Regions from separate parts of the Actinoplanes digitatis genome, predicted to be linked through region 2. Evidence: riboswitches for the same ligand, from Rfam matches in the RefSeq annotation. Region 2 holds a riboswitch; the other holds the start of a gene.
What was found. A riboswitch is a leader RNA that binds a small molecule or an ion and turns the genes downstream of it on or off. The one in region 2 is predicted to bind S-adenosylhomocysteine.
Positions count from the first base shown of each region.

Region 1 (7,225 bases), 2.7 Mb from region 2:
TGCCGCCCGCGTTGGCGAGCAGCGCCATCGCGTCGGCGCGCCGGGAGGTGCGCACGTCGACGCGGTCCTTCGAGGCCGCGGCGATCAGCTTGGACACGCTGGTGTCGGCGATGAGCCGGCCGCGGCCGATGACGATCAGGTGGTCGGCGGTGTCCTGGAGCTCGCTCATCAGGTGGCTCGAGACGAAGACCACCCGCCCCTCGGCGGCGAGCGAGCGCATGAGGCCGCGGATCCAGACGATGCCGTCCGGGTCGAGGCCGTTCACCGGCTCGTCGAACATCAGTACGGGCGGGTCGCCCAGCAGCGCCGCGGCGATGCCCAGCCGCTGCTGCATGCCCAGGGAGTAGCCGCCGGCCCGGCGGCCGGCGGCCGAGGCGAGCCCGACCTGGTCGAGGACCTCGCCGACGCGCCGCCGCGGAATCCCGTTGCTGTGCGCGAGCCACAGCAGGTGGTCGCGGGCCTTGCGGCCGGGGTGCACGGCTGCGGCGTCCAGCAGCGCGCCGACCTGGAGCAGCGGGGTGCGCAAGCTGCGGTACGGCTGCCCGTCGATCAGCGCCTCGCCCTCGTCCGGCGCGTCGAGGCCGAGGATGATCCGCATGGTGGTGGACTTGCCGGCGCCGTTGGGCCCGACGAACCCGGTCACCTCCCCCGGGCGGACGGTGAAGGTCAGGCCGTCGACGGCGACGGTGCTGCGGAAATGCTTGCGCACGCCGCTTACCTCGATGGTTGGTGGCATGGTTAGCAGGCTAGGAGCCGGACGGGCCCGCGGTCGTCACGCCGCGGAGCGGTTCTGGCTCCCCCGCGCGAGGGAGCCGCGGCCCCCTGCGCCGGGGGACGACGGCGCGCCGGGGGTGCGGTCACAATGGTTGACGTGCGGCCCACCCAGGAGAACCCCGTCCCGGGCTACCGCCGGATGCTCGAGCCGGCCTACTGGCCGTACCTGCTCGCCGCCGTGCTCGGCTGCGCCGCGCTGGTCGAGGTGGCGGTCCGCGAGGCCGGGCAGCCGCTGACCCGGCCGCTGGGCGCCCTGCTGGCCCTTGCCGCGACGGCGCCGATCGCGCTCGTGCGGGCGATGCCCGTGGTGTCGGCCGTGCTGATCGCGGCGGTGTGCCTGATCAGCCCGCTGATCGGCTACCCGCCCACGGTCGCCGTGCTGGTCGCGCTCGGGGTCGCCTGCTACGTCCTCGGCCGGCAGGGCCACGTCCGTACGGCCGGCGTGCTGATCGTGCCGTTCGTGGCCTACGCCGCCGCGCCCGGCGTCGCCATGGCGGCCGGCGGGCGCACGCCGTCGATCGCCATGCTGGCGGTGACCGCCGTCGCGGCGGTCGCCGGCACCGCCCGGCGGGCCGGCGCGGCCACCGCCCGGCACGAGGCCACCGACCGGGCCATCGCCGACACCCTGATGGAGCACGTGGCCCGGGGCGAGCGGGCCCGCATCGCCCGGGAGCTGCACGACGTCGTGGCCCACCACATCTCGATGATCGCGGTGCAGTCCGACGCCGCCCGGCTGACCACCCCGGGCATGCCGGCCGAGGGCGCCCGGCGGCTCGTCGCGATCGGCGAGACCGCCCGGGCGGCGCTGACCGAGATGCGCCGCCTGCTGGGTGTCCTGCGCGAGGACGCCGGCACCGAGGTCACCCGCCGGCCGCAGCCCGGCCTGCACCAGCTCAACGGCCTGCTGGACGAGGCGCGCGACCTGTCGGCCGGCAGCACCCGGCTGATCGTGCACGGCGGCGTCGTCCCGCTGGACCCGGGCATCGAGCTCGTCGCGTACCGGATCGTGCAGGAGGCGCTGACCAACGCGCGCCGGCACGCGGCCGGCGCCGCCGTCGACGTCGAGCTGCACTACCGGCCCGGCACCCTGCTGCTGCGGGTACGCGACAATGGTCCCGGGCCGCCGCCCGCCGGCCGGACGCCCGGCCCGGGCGGGCACGGCCTGACCGGCATGCGCGAGCGCGCCGCCATGGTCGGCGGCAGCCTCACCGCGGGGCCGGCGCCGATCGGCGGCTTCCTCATCGAGGCCGTCCTGCCGACAACCGGGGGCGAGGAATGAGCCCCATCCGGATCGTCGTCGTCGATGATCACGACGTGGTGCGCACGGCATTCGCGGCCCTGCTCGCCACGCAGGCCGACTTCAGCGTGGTCGCCACCGCGCTCGACGGCGAGGACGCGGTGGCGGTGTGCCGGGAACACCGCCCGGACCTGGTGCTCATGGACGTCCGGATGCCGGTGCTCGACGGGATCGAGGCGACCCGCCGCATCCTGGCGGAGTCCGGCGAGCACGGGCCGCGCATCCTCATCCTCACCACGTTCGACCTGGACGAACACGTCTACGACGCGCTGGCCGCCGGCGCGAGCGGCTTCCTGCTCAAGGACGTCACCGCCGAGCGGCTGTTCGACGCGGTGCGGGTGGTGGCGGCGGGCGAGGCGCTGCTCGCGCCGGCCATCACCCGCCGGCTGGTGGAGGAGTTCGCCCGGCTGCGCCGGCAGCGTCGCGCGCCGGACGGTGCGGGACTCGGCGCGCTGACGCCCCGGGAGACCGAGGTGCTGTGCCTGATCGCCGAGGGGCTCTCGAACCCGGAGATCGCGGCCCGCCTGGTGGTCGGCGAGGAGACGGTGAAGACGCACGTGAGCCGGGTGCTGGGCAAGCTCGGGCTCCGGGACCGCACGCAGGCCGTCGTCGTCGCGTACGAGTCGGGCCTGATCGTGCCCGGGCGACGCGGACCCGCGGCGACCGGCTGACCGGCCCGCCGCCCGGCTTCGGGTATCCTCGGTTGTCAGGTCGAGGGGCGCTGCGACGGGCTGGACCCGCCACGCTCGGCCTGAATTCTTCGACAAGGGCGCCTCCGATTCCGGAGGTGGCTGGTTGAACACGTCAAGTCGGGACACTGAAGCGTCGCTGCGGCGGCTGCTGGACGAGCGCGTCCTGGTGCTGGACGGCGCCTGGGGCACGATGCTCCAGGGCGCACGACTCACCCCCGCGGACTACCGGGGCGACCTGATCGTCGACCACCCGCGGGACGTCACCGGCGACCCGGACCTGCTGAACCTGACCCGCCCCGACCTGATCCTGGACGTGCACCGGCAGTATCTCGCCGCCGGCGCCGACATCACCACCACAAATACCTTCACCGCGACGAGCATCGGGCAGGCCGACTACGGCCTGGAGTCCCTGGTCCGCGACATGAACGTGCAGGGTGCGCGGCTGGCCCGGCAGGCGGCGGACGAGTTCGGCGGGCGGTTCGTCGCCGGCTCGATCGGGCCGCTGAACGTGACGCTGTCGCTGTCGCCCCGGGTCGAGGACCCGGCCTACCGCGCCGTCGACTTCGATCAGGTGCGCGCGGCGTACGCGGAGCAGATCTCCGCCCTTGCCGAGGGCGGCGTCGACCTGCTGCTGATCGAGACGATCTTCGATACGCTGAATGCGAAGGCGGCGATCGCCGCGGCCCGGGAGGTCGCGCCGCACCTGCCGCTCTGGATCTCCGTCACGATCGTCGACCTCAGCGGCCGGACCCTGTCCGGGCAGACCGTCGAGGCGTTCTGGCGCTCGATCGAGCGGGCCGAGCCGCTCGTCGTCGGCGTGAACTGCTCGCTCGGCGCGGCCGAGATGCGCCCGCACGTCGCCGAGCTCGCCAAGGTCGCCGGCGCGTACGTGGCGTGCCACCCCAACGCCGGCCTGCCGAACGCGTTCGGCGGCTACGACCAGACGCCGGACGAGACCGCCGCCCTGGTCGCCGAGTTCGCCGCGTCCGGCCTGGTCAACATCGTCGGCGGCTGCTGCGGCACCTCGCCGGAGCACATCGCCCGGATCGCCGACGCGGTGCGAGCGACGGCGCCGCGAGCGATCGCCGCCCCGACCGGGGCCACCCGGTTCAGCGGGCTGGAGCCGTTCGCGATCGGGCCGGACACCGGATTCGTGATGATCGGCGAGCGCACGAACGTCACCGGCTCGGCCCGGTTCCGCCGGCTCGTCGAGGCGGACGACTACCAGGGCGCGGTCGACGTCGCCCTGGAGCAGGTCCGCGGCGGCGCCAACCTGCTCGACGTGAACATGGACGCCGACCTGCTCGACAGCGAGCAGGCGATGACGACGTTCCTCAACCTGATCGCCACCGAGCCGGAGGTGGCCCGGATCCCGGTGATGATCGACAGCTCGCGGTGGACGGTCCTCGAGGCCGGCCTCAAGTGCGTGCAGGGCAAGGGCGTGGTCAACTCGATCAGCCTCAAGGAGGGCGAGGAGCCGTTCCTGGCGCAGGCACGCCGGATCCGCGACTACGGCGCCGGCGTGGTGGTGATGGCCTTCGACGAGCAGGGCCAGGCGGACACGACCGAACGCAAGGTGTCGATCTGCGGCCGGGCGTACGACCTGCTCGTGGAGCGGGCCGGCTTCGCGCCGGAGGACATCATCTTCGACCCGAACGTGCTCGCGGTCGCCACCGGCATCGCCGAGCACAACGGGTACGCGAAGGCGTTCATCGACGCCCTGCCCCTGATCAAGGCGCGCTGCCCGGGCGCCCGTACCAGTGGCGGTATCTCGAACCTGTCCTTCTCCTTCCGCGGCAACGACGTGGTCCGCGAGGCCATGCACTCGGCGTTCCTGCTGCACGCGGTCCGCGCCGGGCTCGACATGGGCATCGTCAACGCCGGCCAGCTCGCGGTGTACGCCGACATCCCCGCGGACCTGCTCGAACTGGTCGAGGACGTGATCTTCGACCGGCGCGCCGACGCCACCGACCGCCTCGTCACCTTCGCCTCGACCGTGACCGGTTCCGGCACCAAGCGCGAGATCGACCTGTCCTGGCGCGAGGCGCCGGTGGCGCAGCGGCTGTCGCACGCGCTGGTGCACGGCATCGTCGACTTCATCGAGGAGGACACCGAGGAGGCACGCCGCGGGCTGGCCCGGCCCCTCGAGGTGATCGAGGGCCCGCTGATGGACGGCATGAAGATCGTCGGCGACCTGTTCGGCGCCGGCAAGATGTTCCTGCCGCAGGTGGTCAAGAGCGCCCGGGTGATGAAGCGCTCGGTCGCCTACCTCGAGCCGTTCATGGAGGCGGAGAAGGAGCAGGCCCGCCTCGAGGGCCGGGTCGACCCGGGCCGCGGCCAGGGCCGGGTCGTGCTCGCGACCGTCAAGGGCGACGTGCACGACATCGGCAAGAACATCGTCGGCGTGGTGCTGGGCTGCAACAACTACGAGGTCATCGACCTGGGCGTGATGGTGCCGGCCGCGAAGATCCTTGACGTGGCCGTCGCCGAGAGCGCCGACGCGATCGGGCTCTCCGGGCTGATCACCCCGTCGCTGGACGAGATGGTCGCGGTGGCCGCCGAGATGCAGCGTCGCGGCCTGAAGCTGCCGCTGCTGATCGGCGGGGCCACGACCTCGCGCCAGCACACCGCCGTGCGGATCGCCCCCGCGTACGACGGACCGACCGTGCACGTGCTCGACGCGTCGCGGGTCGTCGGCGTGGTCTCCGACCTGCTCGACGACGAGCGCGCCGAGCGGCTGGACACCGCCAACCGCCTGGAGCAGCAGCGGCTGCGCGAGGCGCACGCCAACCGGCACTCCCAGCCGATGCTGGCCCTGGACCAGGCCCGGGCCAACCGCGAGGAGGTCGGCTTCGGCGAGCTGCCGACGCCGGTGTTCACCGGCCTGCGCACGGTCGAGCCGGGCCTGCCCGCGCTGCGCGAGCTGATCGACTGGCAGTTCCTGTTCCTGGCCTGGGAGCTCAAGGGCAAGTTCCCGGCGATCCTGGAGCAGCCGGTCGCCCGCGAGCTGTACGACGACGCGAACACCCTGCTCGACGAGATCATCGAGAACGGGTCGTTCCAGGCGCGGGGCGTGTACGGCTACTGGCCCGCGGGCACCGAGGGCGACGACATCGTCCTGGAGAACGGGGTGCGCCTGCCGATGCTGCGCCAGCAGACGGTCAAGCCGGACGGCCGCGCCAACCGCTGCCTTGCCGACTACGTCGCGCCGCGCGGCGACCACCTGGGCGGCTTCGCGGTGACCATCCACGGCGCGGAGACCCTGGCCGCGCAGTACGAGGCCCAGCAGGACGACTACCGCGCGATCATGGTCAAGGCGCTGGCCGACCGCCTCGCCGAGGCGTTCGCCGAGTACATCCACCTGCGTGCCCGCCGCGACTGGTTCGAGCCGGACGCCGAGCCGGCGCTGGCCGACCTGCACGCGGAGCGCTTCCGCGGCATCCGGCCGGCGCTCGGCTACCCGGCCTGCCCGGACCACAGCGAGAAGCGGGAGCTCTTCGACCTGCTGGACGCGGACGCGCTCGGCCTGGCGCTCACCGAGTCCTTCGCGATGACGCCGGCCGCCAGCGTCAGCGGCCTGATCTTCGCCAACCCGGCGGCGAAGTACTTCACGGTGGGCCGCATCGGCCGGGACCAGGTCGAGGACTACGCGGCCCGCCGCGGCATGCCCGTCGCCGACGTCGAGCGGTGGCTGCGGCCGAACCTGGCCTACGAACCGTCCTGACCGGCGCGGCCCTTGGCCGCAGCCTCGGGGTCGTCCCAGGGCTGCGGCACATAGGGCGCCGCGTTACCCCAACCCCATTTCGGTACGGGCGCGTGCGCGATCACCTCGACGCCGGGTTGGCTGTTGAACAGGGCGATCCGCGAGCCCCACTCGAGATAGGACAGGAACGCCTGGCGTACGTCCGGGTCGTCCGGCAGCAGCACCTCGTCGGCCGTGCGGGCCAGCCGGCTCACCCAGCGCTGCCGTTGCTCCTCGGTCAGTGCGCGGCCGCGGTGCGCCGCCACCATGTGCTCGTAGCCGCCGTGGTGGGCGGTGTAGTCGGCCGGCCCGCCGAAGGTCTCGCCCAGCCAGGCGGCGACGTGCTTGGGGTGTTCGGGGTCCATCCCGCGGAAGACCGGCTCGAGCAGGTCGTCGGGCTCGTTCAGGATGCCGTCGTAGAACGCGGTGGTCAGCCGTTCGAGGGCCTCGCGGCCGCCCAGCCAGGCGTACACGGTAGGGGTGTTCTCCAGCTCGGGCGGCAGCGGATCGCGGAAGCCGGCGTAGCGGTGCGAGCCGTCGCAGTAGGGCTTGTTGCGGGAGTGCCCGCACCGGCACAACCACTGCCGCCCCCGCGCGGCGTAGGGCTCGCCGTCCGCGCCGAGGAGCCGGATCGCGCCGCACACCTCATAGGGGCCGTCCACCGTCGGGGTGATCGACGGCGGGCCCTCGGCGGGCTCGTCGCCGCCGCGGTCGGCGGTC
Region 1 is NZ_JACHNH010000001.1:5,548,935-5,556,159, forward strand. Features, by position in the region: gene BJ971_RS24430 (ABC transporter ATP-binding protein) at 1-736, opposite strand, end outside; gene BJ971_RS24435 (sensor histidine kinase) at 872-2,053, shown strand; gene BJ971_RS24440 (response regulator) at 2,050-2,742, shown strand; S-adenosyl-L-homocysteine riboswitch at 2,779-2,853, shown strand; gene metH (methionine synthase) at 2,912-6,487, shown strand; gene BJ971_RS41545 (CDGSH iron-sulfur domain-containing protein) at 6,472-7,225, opposite strand, start outside.
Region 1: another riboswitch for S-adenosylhomocysteine. It lies ahead of metH (methionine synthase); the one in region 2 lies ahead of ahcY (adenosylhomocysteinase).

Region 2 (7,225 bases):
GTACTGGCGGTGGTCGACGCGGATCGAGCCGGCCAGGTACGAGAGCCGGAAACCGCGCTCGTTCCACATGCCGAAGAAGGCCCGCACGATGTCGTCGAAGCCGCGCAGCTCGCGCAGGGCGGTGAGCGCGCCGCGGTCGGCGGGGTGTTCCCAGGCTCGGGAGCTGATATCGGTCAGCGTGATCCGTTGCCGGGCCGGCCGATTCTCATCGTCGATCGTCATGGGTTCCCCTCCGTGACTCGGTCTCCTGCTCCAAGCAAAAGCCTGCGGGTCAAGGAGTCCCGGGCACATCGGCTCGGAGCGGGACTTCCGCGCTTTCAGGTCAGACTTTCGGCCGACTCGGGCACCGAGTGTCGTGACGACGTCACCGTGCGGTCAGTTCCTCGGCGCGGGCGAGCAGGGCCCGCCGCTCCGGCTCGGAGTGTGCCGCCGCGGCCGCCTGTTCGAAGAGGACCACGGCGCGGTCGGCGCGGCCCGCGCGTGCGGTCAGGTCGGCCTCGGCGGCCACCGCGTACGGGTACCCGTCCAGAGCGCCGCCGGCGCGGGCCTCGGCGAGCAGCACGAGCCCGGCGTCCGGGCCGTGCGCGTACCCGTGCGCCACCGCCCGGTTCAGCGCGACCACCGGCGAGGGCAGCAGCCGCGCCAGCTCGTCGTAGAGCGCGGCGATCGCCGGCCAGTCGGCCGGGTCGCGGACGTGGCAGGCGGCGATCCGCGCCTGTAGCGCGTACTGGCCGCCCGTGGCCGGCAGCAGCGCGAGCGCCTCGGCGATGGCCGCGTGATCCCAGCGGGACCGGTCCTGCCGGTCCAGCGTGCGCAGCTCGCCCGCGTCGTCGCGCCGCGCGGCGCGGCGCGAGTGCTGGAGCAGGAACAGCGCCAGCAGCGCCCGGATCTCCGGATCGCCGGGCATGAGCCGGTCCAGCAGCCGGGCGAGCCGGATCGCCTCCTCCGCGAAGGCGGGCTCGCCGTCCGCGTCGTAGCCCCGGGTGAAAAGCAGGTAGAGCACCGCAAGCACGCCGGGCAGCCGCTCGGTCAGCGCGGCGCCGGCCGGCACCCGGTACGGGATGCCAGCGTCGGCGATCCTCGTCTTCGCCCGGGTCAGCCGCCGGGTCATGGTGGACTCGGTGACAAGGAAGGCCCGCGCGATGTCGCCGGTCGGCACGCCGGCGATGGTCCGCAGCGTCAGCGCGACCCGCGCCTCGAGCGGCAGCGCGGGATGGCAGCAGGTGAAGATCAGCCGCAACCGGTCGTCCACCACGCCCTCCCCCGCCGCCGCCTCGGGCGCGGGCGACAGCCGCGCCAGCTCCTCGAGCTTGCGGCGTTCGACGGTCGCGCGCCGCAGCACGTCGATCGCGCGGTTGCGCGCGACCGTCATCAGCCACCCGCCCGGGTTCGCCGGCACCCCGTCCCGCGGCCAGCGTTCCAGGGCGAGCGCCAGCGCCTCCTGTGCGCAGTCCTCCGCCAGGGTCCAGTCGCCGGTGATCCGGATCAACGCGGCGACGATCCGCGGGCGCGCCTCCGCGCCCGCCTCGGCGACCGCCCGCCCGGCGCTCATCGCGTCACGCGAACGGGCGCAGCTCGACGCGGCCGTTCCAGGCCATCGGGTGTGCCCGGGCGATCTCGATCGCCTCGTCCAGGTCGGCGCACTCGAGGATGTCGAAGCCCACGATCACCTCCTTGGTCTCGGCGAACGGCCCGTCGGAGAGGAGCAGTTCGCCGCCGCGTACCCGGACCGTGGTGGCCGCGGCCGGCGAGGCGAGCTCGTTGCCCTGCAACCGGCGCCCCGCCGCGTCGTTCTCCGCCACCCACGCGTGGATGTCGGGCACCTGGGACTCGTCGGCCTCCGGCTCGGTGTCGGTGCAGACGAACATCATGTACTTCATCTCAGCGCTCCCTTGTTTCGTGATCTCAGCACCGTGACGAACGGGCGACGGGGTTCCGGACAACTCTCGATGTGTCGCGGCTCACCATCGTCCCCGACGGCCGACGGGGAGAGGCGATCATGAGACGCCGACGTTATGATGGCGGGACCCGGTCGAGAGGCGCTGCGACGGACTCCTTGTCCGCCACGCTCGGCCGCGGGCCAAAAGACGTAAGGGCGCCTCCTTAAGAGGGGGTGCCCTTCTTCATGTCCGATCGACTTCAGCGGATCAACGGTCTCGACTTCGCCGTCGCCGACCTGTCCCTGGCCGGCTTCGGCCGGCACCAGATGCGCCTCGCCGAGCACGAGATGCCGGGCCTCATGGCCATCCGCGCCGAGTACGCGCAGGCTCAGCCGCTGCGCGGCGCGCGCATCGCCGGCTCGCTGCACATGACCATCCAGACCGCCGTGCTGATCGAGACGCTCGTCGCGCTCGGCGCGCAGGTGCGCTGGGTCTCCTGCAACATCTTCTCGACGCAGGACGAGGCCGCCGCGGCGATCGTCGTCGGCCCCGAGGGCACGGTCGAGGCGCCCACCGGCACCCCGGTCTTCGCCTGGAAGGGCGAGACGCTCGAGGAGTACTGGTGGTGCACCGAGCAGCTGTTCGACTTCGGTGACGGCCTCGGCCCGAACATGATCCTGGACGACGGCGGCGACGCCACCCTGCTGGTGCACAAGGGCGTCGAGTTCGAGAAGGCCGGCGCGGTCCCCGCGACGACCGCCGAGGACAACCACGAATACACGATCATCCTCGACACGCTGCGCCGCAGCCTGGCCTCGGACAGCGGGCGCTTCACCAAGATCGCCGCCGAGATCCGCGGCGTCACCGAGGAGACCACCACGGGCGTGGCCCGGCTCTACAAGTTCGCCAAGACCGGCGAGCTGCTCTTCCCGGCGATCAACGTCAACGACGCGGTCACCAAGAGCAAGTTCGACAACAAGTACGGCATCCGCCACTCGCTCGTCGACGGCCTCAACCGCGCCACCGACGTCATGCTGGGCGGCAAGCTCGCCGTGGTCTGCGGCTACGGCGACGTCGGCAAGGGCTCGGCCGAGACGCTGCGCGGCCAGGGCGCCCGCGTCGTGGTGACCGAGATCGACCCGATCTGCGCGTTGCAGGCGGCGATGGACGGCATGCAGGTCGTGCGGCTCGAGGACGTGGTCTCCCAGGCCGACATTTTCATCACCACCACCGGCGGCACGGACATCATCACCGTCGACCACATGGCCAAGATGAAGCACAACGCGATCGTCGGCAACGTCGGCCACTTCGACGACGAGATCGACATGGCCGGGCTGGCCAAGGTCGAGGGCATCAAGAAGGTCGAGGTCAAGCCGCAGGTGCACGAGTGGCACTTCCCGGACGGGCACGCGATCCTCGTGCTCTCCGAGGGCCGCCTGATGAACCTGGGCAACGCCACCGGGCACCCGAGCTTCGTGATGTCCAACTCGTTCAGCAACCAGGTCATCGCGCAGATCGAGCTCTGGGTCAAGCCGGGCGAGTACGAGAAGCAGGTCTACGTGCTCCCGAAGCACCTGGACGAGAAGGTGGCCCGCCTGCACCTCGACGCGCTGGGCGTGCGGCTGACCGAGCTGACCAAGCGGCAGGCCGAGTACCTCGGCGTCGCGGTCGAGGGCCCGTTCAAGCCGGACCACTACCGCTACTGATCCACCGCGGCCCAGGTCACCCGGAACCCGGGTGACCTGGGTCTTTCAGTGCCGCCGCCGCGCGCAGGACCGCCGTCCGCGGGCTGGTCAGGACCGGTGTCGGCAGGTCGGCAAGGAGATCGGCCGCGGGCGCCATGCTGGCCTGCGCCAGGACGATCACGTCCGCGGTGAGGCCGCGGCAGTGCGCCGCCACCCGCCGCGCGTAGCCCGCCAGGTCGCCGGCCGCGAAGAGCGCCCAGGCGTCCAGGCAGGGCGCGTCCACGATCTCCACCGGGCCCGCCGCGCACTCCAGCAGGAGCGCGCGGGTCGGCGCGAGCGTCGACTCCACCGTGGCGACAACGGCGATGCGCCCGCCGATCGCGACGGCCGCCTCGGCCATCGGGCGGTCCAGCCGCAGCACCGGCACCCCGGCGCCGACCCGTTCCGTCTGCCCGCCGATCGTCGAGCACGTGCACACCACCAGGTCCGCCCCGGAGTCGGCAAGCGAGCGCAGCCGCTCGGCGATCCGGGAATCGACGCCGGGCGCCGCGGCGTCGGCCAGCAGCCGCTCGTCGACGACATGCAGGTCGCGCACGCCCGGCGCCAGCTCCGCGACCAGGCCGCGGAAGGTGGGCACGTGCGCTTCGGCGGTGTGCAGGAACCCGATGGTGGTCACGCCGCAAGTCTGCCGCACCGCGTCAGACCTGGCGGAACTCGATGCCCAGCAGGCTCGCGGCCGCCCGGTAGTCCGCCGCGCGGTGGTCCAGCGACAGCGACCAGTGGTGGCCGACCCCGGAGGCGCTCCAGTCGTCCACCCACTCGCCCGGGTCGCGGCCGAAGTCGACCCGGCTCGTCGTGTTGCCGATCGCCAGCAGCGGCCCCGGCACGACCGCGCCCTCGGCGGCGATGAACGACAGCGAGCCGTCCCGGTCCTGGCCGAGCCCCAGCAGCGTGACCGGGCCGGGCCGCACGTCGGCCTCGACGCTGACGCCCCAGCCGCGCTTGCCGTGGAAGACGCCGAGGCCGCGCAGCAGCGGGTCCCGGGCGCCGAGCGCCAGGTGCGCCGGGCCGTCGTGGCCCATCTCCACCACGTCGTCCTCGAAGTTCAGCGCCTGGAGCTCGCAGAACGTGCCACCGGCCCCGGCGGCCTGCGTCGCCAGCTGCGCCACCGTCGTACGCAGCTCGTACTCGCCGGAGGCCGGTATGCCCCGGGCGGTGAGCAGCGACGCCCCGAGGATCATCCCCGCGGCGAGCCGCTCGTGCTGCTCGCCGTCGAGCCCGCGGTGGTAGTAGGCGAGGCTGTCCAGCTCGAAGTCCTCCACCAGCCGGTCCAGCGCCACCGAGACCGTCGCGCCCCAGGCGAAGTCCTCCTCCCGCACCGTCTCGTCGAGGGTGAAGACCTCCCGGGCCAGGTCAACCCGCGCCTTGATCTCCGGTTCGGTGACCTTCTCGACCCGCTGCCGCAGGTCGTCGAACTCGAGCACCTCGACGTGCGAGCCGAACGTCGCCGGCAGCAGCGTCAGGTCGGTCGAGACGTCGAGCATCCCCGGGTACAGGTGGCCCATGAGGCCGTGCCGCGCGTGCCGCAGCGCCGCGCGGACGTGCGCGGCGCGGATCCACCGCCCGATCCGCCGCCAGGCCGACTCCTGCCGCAGCCAGCCGGAGACCGACCGGAATTCGATGCCGGCCCGGCGGAACGTGTTGCCCATCTCGGGCACCGGGCACTGCCCGCAGTACGCCAGCCAGGCGCCGGTGTCGAACGACGCGTGATCCATCTTCTCGGTCGGTTGCAGGTCGATGACCAGCACCGGCGTGTTCGCCCGCCGGGCGATCGGCAGCACCATCGACGCGGTCAGGTACGTCGTCAGGAACAGCACGATGAGGTCGCAGTCCGCCCGCCGCAGCTCCTCGGCCGCGGCCGCGCCCTCCTGCGCGTCCGAGATGAAGCCGACGTCGGTCACCTCGGCGTCCATGTCCTTCAGCCGCTGCGAGACGTAGCGGGCGGACTCCTGCAACTGCGGCAACAGGCCGGGGAACTGCGGCCAGTACGTGCCGAGCCCGCCGGCGACCAGGCCGATGCGGGTACGGCGGCGCCTCCGCTCGGGTAATAGTTCGATCATTTGCCGGCCTCCGTGAGGATGACGTGCAGGCGGCGCGGGCCGTGTACGCCCTCGACGCGGTTGAGTTCGATGTCGCTGGTCGCGGACGGGCCGCTGATCCAGGTGAGCGGCCGGCGCGGGTCGAGCCGGGCTAAGGCTTCCGGCACCGAGGCCACCACCTGGTCCGCGCGGACCACGCAGATGTGCAGGTCGGGCAGGAGCGAGATGATCCGGCGGCCCTGGTCGGGCGAGCCGTCCAGGACGATCGTGCCGGTCTCGGCGACGGCGACGGTGGCGGCGGTGAGCACGCCGCCGGCGACCGCCAGCGTGTCCGCGCTCAGGCCGTCGTCGGGCAGCACCTCGACCGAGGCGGGCAGCCAGGCGGGGTCGATGCCGGGCGGCACGATCAGCGGCCCGGGCGCCAGGCCGGCCACGGTCTTCGCGATCGCGACGCCGCGGTGCACGACGGCCTTGTAGTCCTCCAGCCGGCGCACGAGCAGGTCGAGGTCGGCCGGGCCCCCGCCGCGGGAGTACCCGCGCGGTATCTCGGCCGCCGCGTTCGCCGCGCCGTCACCGAGCGCGGCCCGGATCCGCCCCAGCACGACATCCCGGCCGCTCATGCCATCGCCTCCGCTGGCGCTCCGGCGATGACATTCGTCGGGCGCCGAGTTGATGATTCGCTCGCAAGCTCGCTCATCGCTTGGCCCACCAGTCGCGGAAGGTCTCCGGTGGTGGCGGTGGCAGGTCCCGGCTCGCGGTCCAGCCGTTGAACGGCCGTGGCAGGCGCCGGCCGGCGAATCGGCTGAGCCGCGCGGCATGCTGCGCGGCCGCGAACAGCCGCGGGTGGTCCATCGTGTACGCCGCGGCGGCCATCGCGATTGACTCCGGCGTCGGCCGCCGCCTCGCCCGCACGTGCTCGCCGCGCAGATGCACCAGGATCGACGGGATGTCGATCTTCACCGGGCAGGCGTCGAAGCAGGCACCGCAGAGCGACGACGCGTACGGCAGGGAGGCGTTGTCCTCCACCCCGGTGAGCTGCGGCGACAGCACCGCGCCGATCGGACCCGGATACACCGACCCGTACGCGTGCCCGCCGGTCCGCTCGTACACCGGGCAGACGTTCAGGCAGGCCGAGCACCGGATGCAGTGCAGCGCCTGCCGCCCGACCTCGTCGGCGAGCACCGCGCTGCGACCGTTGTCGAGCAGCACGAGGTGGAAGCTCTGCGGCCCGTCGCCGGGCGTCACCCCGGTCCACATCGACGTGTACGGGTTCATCCGCTCGCCGGTCGACGCCCGCGGCAGCAGCTGGAGGAAGACCTCGAGGTCCCGCCAGGTCGGCACGAGCTTCTCGACGCCCATCACGGTGATCAGGGTCTCGGGCAGGGTCAGGCACATCCGCCCGTTGCCCTCCGACTCCAGCACCACAAGCGTCCCGGTCTCGGCGATCGCGAAGTTCGCGCCGGACACCGCGACCCGGGTGCGCAGGAACGTCTCGCGCAGGTAGCGCCGGGCGGCCGCGGCCAGCACCGCCGGTTCGTCGGTGAGCGCCGGGTCGACGCCC
Region 2 is NZ_JACHNH010000001.1:8,227,007-8,234,231, forward strand. Features, by position in the region: gene BJ971_RS36470 (M48 family metallopeptidase) at 1-222, opposite strand, end outside; gene BJ971_RS36475 (RNA polymerase sigma factor) at 365-1,552, opposite strand; gene BJ971_RS36480 (YciI family protein) at 1,557-1,880, opposite strand; S-adenosyl-L-homocysteine riboswitch at 2,029-2,108, shown strand; gene ahcY (adenosylhomocysteinase) at 2,126-3,586, shown strand; gene BJ971_RS36490 (aspartate/glutamate racemase family protein) at 3,603-4,241, opposite strand; gene BJ971_RS36495 (L-fucose/L-arabinose isomerase family protein) at 4,264-5,685, opposite strand; gene BJ971_RS36500 (LutC/YkgG family protein) at 5,682-6,284, opposite strand; gene BJ971_RS36505 (LutB/LldF family L-lactate oxidation iron-sulfur protein) at 6,358-7,225, opposite strand, start outside.